3 regions of the Arthrobacter sp. BF1 genome follow, and region 3 is predicted to be linked to each of the others. Evidence: riboswitches for the same ligand, from Rfam matches in the RefSeq annotation. Region 3 holds a riboswitch; each other region holds the start of a gene.
The links. A riboswitch is a leader RNA that binds a small molecule or an ion and turns the genes downstream of it on or off. The one in region 3 is predicted to bind cyclic di-AMP.
Positions count from the first base shown of each region.

Region 1: linked by a shared signal. The riboswitch ahead of AC1MCD_RS10885 (LysM peptidoglycan-binding domain-containing protein) and the one ahead of AC1MCD_RS03050 (aggregation-promoting factor C-terminal-like domain-containing protein) in region 3 are both predicted to bind cyclic di-AMP.
Region 2: linked by a shared signal. The riboswitch ahead of AC1MCD_RS03875 (M23 family metallopeptidase) and the one ahead of AC1MCD_RS03050 (aggregation-promoting factor C-terminal-like domain-containing protein) in region 3 are both predicted to bind cyclic di-AMP.

Region 1 covers NZ_CM155271.1:2,318,951-2,323,220, reverse strand. The annotation lists gene AC1MCD_RS10895 (ribonuclease Z) at 1-203, shown strand, start outside; gene AC1MCD_RS10890 (dienelactone hydrolase family protein) at 285-1,259, shown strand; gene AC1MCD_RS10885 (LysM peptidoglycan-binding domain-containing protein) at 1,326-2,147, opposite strand; cyclic di-AMP (ydaO/yuaA leader) riboswitch at 2,151-2,315, opposite strand; gene AC1MCD_RS10880 (nuclear transport factor 2 family protein) at 2,666-3,085, shown strand; gene AC1MCD_RS10875 (coiled-coil domain-containing protein) at 3,123-4,270, shown strand, end outside.
Region 2 covers NZ_CM155271.1:805,034-809,303, forward strand. The annotation lists gene serC (phosphoserine transaminase) at 1-311, opposite strand, end outside; gene AC1MCD_RS03870 (iron-dependent transcriptional repressor DtxR) at 588-1,280, shown strand; cyclic di-AMP (ydaO/yuaA leader) riboswitch at 1,485-1,703, shown strand; gene AC1MCD_RS03875 (M23 family metallopeptidase) at 1,707-2,534, shown strand; cyclic di-AMP (ydaO/yuaA leader) riboswitch at 2,684-2,844, shown strand; gene AC1MCD_RS03880 (C40 family peptidase) at 2,915-3,586, shown strand; gene AC1MCD_RS03885 (NlpC/P60 family protein) at 3,759-4,270, shown strand, end outside.
Region 3 covers NZ_CM155271.1:630,450-634,719, reverse strand. The annotation lists gene AC1MCD_RS03060 (response regulator transcription factor) at 1-324, shown strand, start outside; gene AC1MCD_RS03055 (sensor histidine kinase) at 336-1,868, shown strand; cyclic di-AMP (ydaO/yuaA leader) riboswitch at 1,962-2,121, shown strand; gene AC1MCD_RS03050 (aggregation-promoting factor C-terminal-like domain-containing protein) at 2,127-2,819, shown strand; gene AC1MCD_RS03045 (VOC family protein) at 2,898-3,278, opposite strand; gene upp (uracil phosphoribosyltransferase) at 3,341-3,976, opposite strand; gene AC1MCD_RS03035 (phosphatase PAP2 family protein) at 4,018-4,270, opposite strand, start outside.

The DNA.
Region 1 (4,270 bases), 1.7 Mb from region 3:
CCCACCTCACCGCAGGGCAGGCGGGGGAGTTAGCGGCCAGCGCCGCCGTCGGCACGCTGATCCTTACTCACTTCTCTTCGCGGTACGGCGACGACGTGACGCAACTCGAGGACCAGGCACGGGGCCGCGCTCGCGGCTCAACAGTTATGGCAGTCAACGACCTGGACCGGATCGCCTTCCCGAAACGGCGGCGGCTGCCCTAGGCGGGGCCGGAAATGTTGTGTGCCCCTTGCAGGACGGCGTGCTTCGGAGCAGGATGTGAGCCTCACGCGAGGAGGCCTGCCATGGTCCGGCTTGGAAAGTTTGAACGGTACCTGATCGAGGAATTCTTCGATGATTACCGTGCCGGTGCTATGACGCAGCGGACCTTCACGCGGCGGGTCGCCTTCATCACGGGCAGCATGGCCGCCGCGTCGGCCGCGATGTTGCTGGTGGGCTGCACGCCGGAGGAAGTCCCGCGCAGCACCGACCCGATGCCCACGCCGGCGCCCTCAGCCTCGACGGCGGGCACGGGCGCCGCTGCGGGACCGGTACCGGGGGCGAAGAGCCCGCTGTCCGTCCCCGAGGGCGCCGCAGGATTGACGACGGCGACAGTCCGGTTCGCCGCCGGCGGCACTGACATCAGTGGTTGCCTCGCCCGGCCGGATTCAGGTGCAGCGGGCCCGGCAGTGCTGGTCTGCCACGAGAACCGCGGGCTGACACCGCACATCAAGGACGTGGCGCGCCGGTTCGCCAAAGCCGGTTATGCGGCGCTGGCCCTGGACCTGCTGAGCAGGGAAGGAGGCACCGCCAGCCTCGATCCGGACGCGATTTCCGGGGCACTGACCAGTGCCGGGCCAGCACGGCATGTTGCCGACTTCGCTGCGGCCTTTGACTACCTGCAGGGTCAGGACTTTGTGGAGTCCGGACGCATCGCCATGAACGGGTACTGTTTCGGCGGCGGCATCACCTGGCAGACGGCTACCGAGCTGCCCGGCCTGAAAGCCACCGCGGCGTTTTACGGGCCGGCCCCTGACCTGAACAAGGTGCCGGCCATCAAAGCTGCCGTACTAGGGGTGTACGCCGAGCTCGACAAGCGTATTACCGGCGCGATGCCGGCCCTCCGCGATGCCCTCGACGCCACCAGGGTGACGCATCAGCTCACTGTTTACCCGGGCGTGGACCACGCCTTCCACAATGACACCGGGGAGCGCTATAACCAGACCCAGGCGACTGCTGCCTGGAATGACATGCTGTCCTGGTTCGGGCAGCACGTGTGAGTATGCAGCAGCGGCCGACGACGGCGGGCGGCCGGGTGCCGCGCGCCGCCGTCCAACCGGCCGGGATCACGCTACGCGGACGAAGGATGCGCCCTGGAGCCAGCTGATGGAGTGGACCTCGGTCTTGAAACCGTCCACGCCTCCGCTGACAACCTGGCCGTTGCCGGCGAAGACGCCGACGTGTCCGGCGGTGATTACCAGGTCACCCGGGGCAGGTGTGCCAACAACGTTTCCGTACTGGAAGAACTGGCCGGGAGCCAGGTCTCCAACACTCTTGCCGACTGAGCGCAGTGCCTTCTCCACCATGGCGGTGCAGTCCTGCTGTACACCGAGCTGGGAGTAGGCGTTGGCCAGGATTGCGGAGCCTGCTGAGCCGGCCGGGGCCTGGGCCGGAGCCGAGGTTGACGCCAGCTTGATGCCGGTGTTGGTGGGAGCGGCCGGGGCCGCGACGGCCTTGGCTGCCGGTGCTGGTGCCGGAGCCGCTGCGGGTGCCGCAAAGGCCTGCCCGGCGGCGGGGAGCTGGATCTGGTCGCCCGGGTAGATGATCGACGTCAGCGACAGGCCATTGGCGGCCAGGACGTCGTTGAGTGCTACGCCGTTAGCCGCGGAGATCTGGCCGAGGGTGTCGCCGGAAACGACGGTGTGGACATTGGCTGCTGCCGCTGCAGGGGCCGGAGCCACGGCTGCGGCCGGTGCGCTGACCTGGCCCTGTGCAATGGCTGTTCCGGAATCGTCAGGTCCGTGGACGCCGGCGTGAGCCGGTGCGCTGACGCCGAAAAACAGTCCGGATGCGGCAGCGACTACAAGGGCCGGCCGTCCGATCATCAGGGCGCGGGACGTGGTGGTGGTGGCTGCACGGTGGCGTGCGGCAGTGTACTTCTTGGACATGGTTGATTGCCTCTCCCATGCCTGCGGGGTGAGCTGTCGGGTTCGGGTTGGAGAGACCCGGCCGGGATCGCCGTCGTTAGGGACGGGACGAATGCCGACTTAACCCCAAGGCCTCAATAGGCCGTGGAAACGTGGTTCCCCCGTCCCTGCCAGTTGCATTGCGTCTGGGGTCCCGGGTCAGTGGCAGGGCTCGGCATACTGACGGGAATGTCCCGGCTTTGAACCAGGGCACCTATCGACCATAACCGCCGCTTTTCCCGAATGTCACATTCCGATAACGGAATGTAGGGCCGGAATTCACCCAGCCAAGTCGTTGGATTTTTCATCCGTAAGCCACGACCATGCAGGTCACGGCCCGGCATCCGTATATGCCCGGTCAGGTCATCTAACTGATGGTTGTATCTCAAAATAAAGACGCCGGAAGGTCTTCAAAGCACCGATAATGGTTCGTGAGCCCCCATCCCGGTGCCGCGCCGGGACGGCACCAAGGGTGGTTCTGAAGGCGAGAGAGGGACGCCATGAGCGATGTTCTGAATCAGCTCTTTACGGCACTAAATGCCCATGACCTTGAAGCCGCCGCGGCGCTCTTCCACGAAAACTACCGAAGCGAACAGCCCGCGCATCCCGGGCGGGCCTTCACGGGCCGAGCGCAGATGCATGCCAACTGGGAGGCCATGTTCGCCGGAATCCCGGACTTCCGGTCGGAAGTGAGGCGCACTGTTGACGACGGAAACACCACCTGGGTCGAATGGACATGGACTGGCACCCGCACGGACGGCCAGCCGTTTCAGGTGCGCGGGGTGGCGCTGTTCGAAGTGGAAGACGGACTGATTACAGCCGGCCGGCTGTACCTGGAAGACGTCGAACGCGCGTGGATCGATATTGAACAGGCGGTCCAGTCGCTGTCCGGACGCCGGCCCCGCACTGCCGGCGGTTAACTCCCGGGCGGCGGTTTGCCCGGTAAGCTCACGAACTATGTCCCCGTTTGCACAAAAAGTGCGGCTGCCCGGTGTCGCGGCAGTACTCGCCCTGGCTGTGGCCGCATCGTTCTCCTTCCTGCCCGCGCACGCCGCCGACGAGGCGCCTCCCGGTGGGTTTCCTTCCTGGCAGGACGTGGAGAAGGCCAAGCAAAGTGAGGCCGGCACGGCCGCTGAAGTCACCAGAATCGGGGACCTGCTCGGTGGCCTGCAAACCCAGGCCGAGGCGCTGGGCAATGCCGCCGTAACCGCTGCTGCCGATTACGCTGTGGCACAGTCCGCACTTCAGGCGGCCAGCTCCCGGGTGGAGGCCCTGGCTGCGCAGGTGGCCCATGCCCAGGCGGAATCGAGCCGGCACAAGAAGGAGATCGGGGCCCTCGCCGTGCAGTCCTACAAGACCGGTGGCACAAACATGGGATTTTTCATGGCGCTGGACGCCTTGCAGACCAACAGCCTCCACGGCCTGGACATCGTCCGGATCGTCAGTGACAAGACGGCGTTACTGGTCCACAAGTCAGCGGAGTCGGAACAAATCTCGGCAGCGCTGGCCGAGCAGGAGCGTGCCGCAAAGACGGAGCGTGAACGGCTGGCCGGAATTGCCGAAGCAAAGCTTGGCTCAGCACAGGCAGCCCAGCGTGCGGTGTCGCAGCAGGTCGCGGAGCAACAGCAGCACAGCGATGAACTCACCGCCCAGCTCGCCTCACTCAAGGGAACCACCGCAGCAGTGGAAGGAGAATTCCGGCAAGGCCAGGCTGCCCTCGCTGCCTACGAGCTGTCGCAGGCCGCCAAAAGGGCGGCAGCGGAGGAGCAGGCACGCCGGCAGGCTGATGCCGCGGCCAAGGCTGCTGCCCAGGCCCCGGCGAACCCGGCACCCCCGAACCCGGCTCCCGGAGTTCCTGCTCCAGTACCTCCGGCGGAGAGTCCGACGCCGACTCCGCCGCCCGTCGTCGTCGTGCCTTCCATTCCCGGCGGCGCGGTAAATGATCCCGCCGGTGCGAGGAATTACGCCGCCGGGCGGCTGTCCGCCTTCGGCTGGGGCCCGGACCAGTTCCAGTGCCTGGCGCAGCTGTGGACGAAGGAATCCAACTGGCTGACCACGGCCACCAACCCGGACTCCGGCGCGTATGGAATCGCGCAGGCGCTGCC
Region 2 (4,270 bases), 170 kb from region 3:
TCGCCGAACGACAGGTGCTGGGCCTTCTTTTCCACCAGGCCGAAGGCCGCGATGTCCCAGAACGCTGTGGAGCCGCCGACCCCCAGGACAACCTCGTAGCCCTCCGGGGCGCGGAAGAACTGGCTGAGGCCCTCACGGACGGAACCCACCAGGTTCTTGACGGGCGCCTGGCGGTGGGAAGTACCGAGGATGGTCCGGGACGCTGCGGACAGTGCTTCAATCTGCTCCGGCCTGACCTTGGATGGTCCCGCGCCGAAGCGTCCGTCCTTGGGCAGGAGGTCGGCAGGAATAGTGATGCTGGTTTCGCTCACAAGGGCTCCAATTCGGCATGGACGGGGTTGGCGTCCGGGACGGTGGGGTGGCCGGCAGTCAGTGACGGCTGCAACGAGGGCCGCTTTTATTCTGCCTGAAACCTTTGATCGGGCGGCAACCGGCACCGTCATAGTCTGGTCAGTGAGACGATTCGCGGCGCCCCGCGATTATCCGGACAAATTCAAAATAGGCTAAGCTTTTTACTGGACCTCGCTGCGGCTTGAACGCGATACGGTGGGTCAACGCAAGGTACTGTGCTCGAGGAGCTGAGCTGGATGACGGATCTGATCGATACCACGGAGATGTATCTTCGAACCATTTTGGAGCTTGAAGAAGAGAACATCGTTGCTCTTCGCGCACGCATCGCCGAGCGGCTGCGCCACTCGGGACCCACGGTGTCCCAGACCGTCGGCCGGATGGAACGTGACGGACTGGTTGTAGTGTCCGGGGACCGTCATTTGGAACTCACGGAGACCGGCCGCAAACGCGCCACCGAGGTGATGCGCAAACACCGGCTCGCGGAGCGGCTCCTGGCTGATGTGATTGGCCTGGACTGGGCTTACGTTCATGATGAAGCGTGCCGCTGGGAGCACGTGATGAGCGAACGGGTTGAACGGCGCATCTACCAACTCCTTGACCACCCCACCAAGTCGCCCTACGGCAACCCCATCCCCGGTCTGGCAGCGCTCGGCGGGGCGGCAGCCGTGCCCGAAGCTGGTGTGATTAATCTCGTTGAGGCCATGCGCGGATACGGGCCGGCGTCGACTGTGACGGTCAGCAGACTGGCCGAGCCCATCCAGGTGGAACCTGAGTTGCTGGTACAGCTGGATGAGGGTGGAATCAGGCCCGGCGCGGCGGTCTCGCTGGAGCGCGTGGGTGAGTACATTTCCGTACGGGTCCCGGGGATCGAGGGCGCGCTCGAGCTGCCCCCGGAAGTTGCTGCCCACGTTTTCGTCTCCGTCAGCTGACACCCACCGCAACCCGGTGAAGGCAGCCCGGTGAAGGCAGCCCGGTGAAGCGGGCCTATGGCGCTGCCGTTCCACTTCGGCGTTAGCGCACCTTCTGCCGTATGGCAAATATAACGGAATTGTTACTGTCCGTTTTGATCGCCTATAGTTTAAAACCAAGCGTCGATATAAAAGCGTTACCTGATCTGGAGCCGAGCTCTGCCAGCGGATCGGGTGCACGAATCACTAACTGGCAGAGGCGGGGGAACCACAACCGGCAGTCGCAAGGCTGCCTTGGGGTGAAGTCCGTCAGCAGCAAGCCTCTTCCAGCGAAGGATCCTCACGGGATAGTTCTGCGCCAAGTGCTTGCAGCGGCGGACCGGGTCTATGAACTCTCTGACCCGAATCCGACAGCTAACTTCGCAGGCTATCCAGAGAGGAACATTCTTGACCACGCAATACTCCAGGGGCCGCCGCCGGGCGGCAGGCCCCGCTTTGGCGCCTCGCGCGGCTGAGGATTCCACCGCGGAGAGGCCCCGTGATCCGCAGCGCGAAGCGCGCCGCCGCCGCCGGGGTGCGTTCCGGCAGGTCACCGAATTCGCGTCCGCCAGCGGCGTTGGGCAGAAGGCCGGCATCGCCCTCGCTGCAACGGGCCTGGTCCTGACCGTGACCGTTCCGGTGACGGGCCCGGTCATGGCGGACCAGCAGCCTGGCCACTCCGTTTCGGCCGTGTCGGCCGCCCCGCAGCCTGAGATTTCCGCCGAAGCCGCCGCGCAGATTGACTTCAGCCGCTCGGCTGTTGTTACCCAGGGCGACCCGGACGGCAAGCTGAAGCAGCTGTTGAGCGCACAGTCGGCAGGATCCATCACCCGTGCGGCCTCCGCAGGGAGCCTGGGTGCGCCGCTCGCCCAGCTGGTCACCGCTTCACCGTTCGGCTTTCGGGTCAGCCCCATCACCGGCGGCACCGGTGACTTCCACCGGGGCCAGGACTACGTGGCCCAGTGCGGGACCTCAGTCCTGGCTGCAGCCAGCGGCACCGTGACGTTCGTCGGCTGGCACCAGTACGGCGGCGGCAACCGCGTTGTAGTGGATCACGGCAACGGCCTGGAAACCACGTACAACCACTTGTCGTCCGCCACCGTTTCGGTTGGCCAGACTGTGAGCCGCGGCCAGGTGGTGGCCCTCAGCGGCACCACGGGCGCTTCCACGGGCTGCCACCTCCACTTCGAGGTTCAGGTCAACGGCGAAGTTGTTGACCCCACAGGCTGGCTCTGAGTCCAAATGATGGCCAACTCTCAAATCACAGTGACATGCCGTGACCTGAATGTGACATTGGCTCTGAACTCCTGTACCGTCTAAAGCGCGTCAACTTTTCCGAAGTTGACGTTCTTGAGTGGATTGCCTAGCTCTGCCACCGCTCAAGGTCCGTTCGCATGACATCGTCTGGCAGGGGCGGGGGAACCAATTTTGGTCTTCGATTCTGAAGGCCTTGGGGTTAAGTCGCAAAGCTTCCCAGGAAGCAGCGCGGCCGGGTGACTCCCATCCGAATCCGACAGCTCACCTCGCAGGCATTGGGAGAGGCTACCTTCGTGTCTTCACGCCATAATTCTGCGCGCCACCGTGCGCAAACGGTTCGCACCAACCCCTTGGGCTCCGTGTCCAAGGCCGTTAGTGCAAATGCCGGGACCGTAGGTCGCCAGGCTGCTGTCATCGCAGCCGCGTCAGGTCTCATCCTGACCATGGGGCTTCCGGCCAACGCCGCGGACACCACCGCTGGTGTGTCCGCATCCACCGAGTCCGGGTCCGCGCAGGCTGCGCTTGCCGTGACCGCCGCACCCACGGCCACCGTTTCCTTCGAGCGCCCGGTAGTCAAGACCACCGCCGCGCCCGTGATTGAGCGGGTCCGTGCACAGTCCACGGCTGCGGAAACGGCAACCCGGGCTGCTGACGCAACCAAGGATGCCCCGGCCAAGCTTGCGGACAGTGTTTCCTCCGCAGCAGCGTCGGGCCTGGCAGCCATCGCCTACACCGGAATCGGCCACCCCTACCTCTGGGGCGGCACCACTCCCAATGGCTGGGACTGCTCCGGCTTCACCCAGTGGGTTTACGCCCAGGCCGGCATCAGCATTCCCCGCACGAACGCCTGGACTGCCATGCGGCCCACCTCCACCCCGTCCCCCGGTGACCTGGTCATGCAGAACGGTGGAGCCCACGTGGGCATCTACGTCGGCAACGGCATGATGATCAGCGCGCTGAACCCCGGACAGGGCACCCTGCTGCACGCCGCTGCAGCAACGGGCACGTCCTCGTTCTTCACCCTGGGCTGATAGTCCTCACCCCGGGCTAGTCCGTCCTCCGGACTTCCTCCCCGTTTCTTCCCTGGAAACTCTTCGCTAAATCCCCGTTCGGGGCGTGCCGGCGTACCCCCAAGATGCCGGCGCGTCCAAAGCCCTTGGGCTGCCTTCGCGGTCCTGAGGAACACGAAAGAGAGAATATTTAATGACTACACGTGCAACTGTTGCACGGCACCGCGCCGAGGTCACCAAGACCAACTCGCTGGCTGTCATTGCCAAGGCAGTCGGCGACAACGCCGGCGGCATGGGCCGTCAGGCCGCGGTTATCGCCGCTGCTTCCGGCCTGGTTCTGACTAGCGGTATCGCGGCCAACGCCGCCGACACCAACGTTCAGCATGAAGCGGCCCCCAGCTTTGAGGTTGGGACGGCAGCACCGGCCGTTATTTCGGCTGAATCCACCATTGCCATCTCCTACGAGAAGCCGGCGGTCACCACCACGCCGGCTCCGGTTGAAGAGCCCGAGCCCGTTGTTGAGGCGCCGGCCGCTCCGGCTGCAACCGCAGCCCAGCCTGCGGCAACCATCAAGGTGGCCGCTTCCGCCCCCGCTGCACCGGCCGCTCCGGTCGCAGCCAGCGGAAAGGGCCAGGCCATTCTGTCCGCAGCGTACGCCCAGCTGGGTGTCAACCAGGACTGCACCATGCTGGTGACCAACTCGCT
Region 3 (4,270 bases):
TCCGGGGTGGCTGCCATGGACACGGCCGAGCTGGTGGTGGGCGATCTTGTCCTCAACGTCGATACGCGCGAAGTCACACGCGCCGGGGACGACCTGCAGCTCACGGCAACCCAGTTCGAGCTGCTCCGGTACCTGATGGAGAACCCCAAGCGCGTGATCAGCAAAGCCCAGATCCTGGACCGAGTGTGGAACTACGACTTCGGCGGCCAGGCGAACATCGTGGAACTCTACATTTCCTACCTGCGCAAAAAGGTGGACGCGGTGCACCCGCCCATGATCCATACCGTGCGGGGTGCCGGCTACGTCATCAAGCCCGCCGAATAGCGCGGCAGGCCATGTCCGCGCAACAAGTTACCCCGCATCCGGGCCGCAGCTGGCTGAAACCAGCCACCTGGCACCTGCGCACCCGCCTGATCCTGCTGGCCATGGCCCTGCTGGTGGCAATCTGCGGTGCGGTGGGACTGTTCAGTTATGCCTCGATGGATTCCTTTCTCACGAGGCAGCTGGATCAGCAGCTGAGCCAGGCAGCCAACCGCTCGAACGATCCCGGCCGGCCCCAGGGTGGAGGTGGCTTCAACGGTAGGGACCCGCTCGATGCCCGGGGGCAGAGCGTGGGAACACTCAATGCGCGCATCTTGAACGGCCAGATCAACAGCGGCGGTTACCTGGACTCGGACGCTACGCGCTCTGCGCTCAGCACGGAAGATAAGCAGGCCCTGCTCGCGCTGGCCCGAAACGGCAATCCTGTGGACCGCCAGCTGTCCAACGGGGATTACCGGATTGTGGCCGTGGAAACGGGCTTCGGTGACGTTTTGGTCACGGGACTTCCGTTGGATGCCAAGGAAAGCACCCTGGCGTCACTTGTATGGACCTTCGTGTTTGTTTCCCTTGGCGGGCTGTTGCTGATCGGTCTGGCGGGGACGGTGCTCATCCGGCGCACCATGCAGCCGCTGGAGCAGCTTTCCGAGGTTGCGACACGGGTGGCGCGGCTTCCGCTGGACGCCGGCGAGGTGGCACTGGCCGTGCGCGTCCCGCCGTCGAACGCCAACCCCGGAACCGAGGTGGGCAGCGTCGGCCATGCCCTGAATCTGATGTTGGACAACGTTTCCAGCGCACTTGAGGCGCGTCAACGAAGCGAAACCAAGGTGCGGCAGTTCGTCGCGGACGCCTCCCATGAACTGCGGACTCCCCTGACGGCCATCCGCGGCTACACGGAGCTGATGCGGATGACGGAGAACTTCACCCCGGACGGCAGGAAGTCGCTCGCGAGGGTGCAGAGCCAGTCCGAGCGCATGACCACACTCGTGGAGGATCTGCTCCTGCTGGCCCGGCTGGACGAGGGGCAAGCCCTGAAACTCGGCGAGGTTGACCTGACGCAGCTCGTGATCGAGGCGGTCAGCGATGAGAAGGTGATAGCCCCGGACCATAACTGGCATCTGGAACTCCCCGACGAGCCGCTCTCAGTCAACGGCGATGCGTCGAAGCTGCGCCAAGTGCTGGTCAACCTGCTTTCCAACGCGCGCAAGCACACGGCGCCGGGGACCACCGTGGTCACCAGCGTGCGGACGTCAGAGGACGGCCGCGCTGTGGTGACCGTGACGGACGACGGCGCGGGCATCCCACCCGAATTCGTAGACCACGCTTTCGCCCGCTTCGCCCGCGCAGACGCAGCCCGCAAAAGCACGGCGCCGGGTTCCGGCGCCGGGGCCGCAGAAGGCACCAGCGGCCTGGGCCTGTCCATCGTGCAGTCCATTGTTGAGGCGCACGGGGGCACAGTGGAGGTGACGTCGAAACCCGGCTGCACCCAGTTCGCGCTCCACCTCCCCACTGGAGTCGGCGCACCGCAAGCCAACACGCCGACGTCGTGATGCTCGTTACCAAAATGTGACTTAAGCGCCACGCTCCTGTACCGTCGATAGAGTGCGGATCCCGTTCGGGCCGCACATCCGGATGACGCCAAGCTCTGCCGCTTCCCGGATTCCCGATCGATCGAGGCAGAGGCGGGGGACCCAGAGTCCCGGACCCAAGTGTCCTTGGGGTGAAGCCAGCACGTGATGTTTCCGTGTGGCCGGATGCCCTCATCCGAACCCGACAGCTAACTCCGCAGGTGTGAGAGGCGATCCATCATGTCTGAATCCAAGGTAGAAACACGCCCGCATAACGGGTCAAACAAACTTCGCAACCGAATTCCCTCCCTGGGACAGCGCGTTGCCGTGCTCGGCACAGCGTGCGCCCTCCTGATCGGGCTGGGTGCAGCGGGCCAGGCGTCCGAATCCGGCAGCCTCACAGCGGTCAGCGACACCCAGAAAATGTCCACTGCCGAGATCGAGTCGCCACTGACGATGGAAAAGGCCGAGATGCAGGCCAAGTCTGTGCCGGCACCTGCGGCTCCTGAAATCAGCGTTGCCCCGCAGGCCGCCGAGCCCGCACCGGCCCCCGTTCCGGCACCGGCCCCCGCACCCGAGGCCGCACCGGCCCCCGCGCCGGAGCCTGCTCCTGTTGTGGCCGTCAACGACCCCGCCGGTGCCCAGGCCTACGCCGCCGGCCAGCTGGCCAGCTACGGCTGGGCCCCGGACCAGATGCAGTGCCTGCAGACGCTGTGGACCAAGGAATCCGACTGGACCACCACGGCGACCAACGCCAGCAGCGGTGCGTATGGCATCGTCCAATCGCTGCCCGCCGAGAAGATGGCGAGCGCCGGCGCGGACTACCTCACCAACTACCGCACGCAGATCAACTGGGGCCTGAATTACATCCAGGAGCGTTACCAGTCGCCGTGCGGCGCGCTGAACTTCCACCTGTCGAACAACTGGTACTAAACCCGGTTCTCCCCGGATCCGTACCGCAGCAGGCCCTGAGTCCCCCCGGTTCAGGGCCTGCTGCTGTGTCCGGATGAATTAGCTTTGGGACTCGCGGCCCGGAATGTACTGCACGGCCCACTTGTTTCCGTCGGGATCCGCAAAGTAGACAAAGTGGCCCCAGTCCTGGACATCCACGTCACTCACGTCCACCCCGTTGCTCTTGAGGTGGTGGTGGGCGGCCTGGATGTCGCTGACTACCATCTGCAGGCTGGGGGCGGTGCCCGGCGGGGCGTCATTGAGACCCTCGCCAATGCAGATCGAGCAGGCGGAGCCGGGCGGTGTCAGCTGGACAAAGCGGATCCCGTCGCCGGGCCGCTCGTCGTAGTCAGCGTTGAAGCCCACCTTGTTGACGTAGAAATCCTTGGCGCGGTCCACGTCGGATACAGGGACAAAGACAAGTTCGAGTTTCCAGTCCATTCGCACAGGCTAGCGGCGGGCTCCTGAATCCGGAAGGCCCCGTTGCCCTTGCGCCCGGGAATCTAACCGGCGATGCCGTAGAGGCGGTCTCCTGCATCGCCGAGTCCCGGCACAATGTATGACTTCTCGTTGAGCTTTTCGTCGATGGAGGCCAGGACAATGGTGACGTTGGCGTCAGCAAGTTCTTCTTCCAGCTTCGCCAGGCCTTCCGGCGCGGCCAGGAGGCAGATGCAGGTGACATCCGAGGCGCCGCGCTTAAAGAGGAATTTGATGGCTTCGCGCAGGGTGCCGCCGGTGGCCAGCATGGGGTCCAGGACAAAGATCTGCCGGTCGGTGAGGTCCTCCGGCAGGCGTTCGGCGTAGGTGATGATGTCCAGCGTTTCCTCGTCGCGGGCCATGCCCAGGAAACCCACCTCGGCTGTGGGGACCAGTTTGGTCATGCCCTCGAGCATGCCAAGGCCGGCGCGCAGGATGGGAACCACCAGCGGCGTGGGCTTGGTGAAGGCGGTGCCCACGGTGGTGCTAACCGGCGTTTCGATGGTCACATCCTGGGTGCGCACATCGCGGGTGGCCTCGTACGCGAGCAGTGTCACCAGCTCTTCCGTCAGCATCCGGAAGACCGGAGACGGGGTGTTTTTGTCCCGCAGGACGGTGAGCTTATGGGCGACCAGCGGGTGGTCCACAACAAGAGTGCGCATGGGTCAAAACTATCATCCGGGCAGGGCGGCCCTGCCCGGAATCAGCTGGGCTGATCGTCCCGGATGGCGTGGTGCTCGAATGTGGGTGCCGGACCGGCGTGCTCGCGTTTCCGGAGTACATGGAAAAGCCGATGGGCCAGGATCACTATTCCCACCCAGGCGAGCCCGAGGAACCAGCCGGCCATAACGTCGGTCATCCAGTGGTGGCCCAGGAAAACGCGGCTCAGGCCCATGGCGATGATGAAGACCACGCCGGCAGCGATGGCGGTGATGCGCGCCCAGGTCATCTCAAAC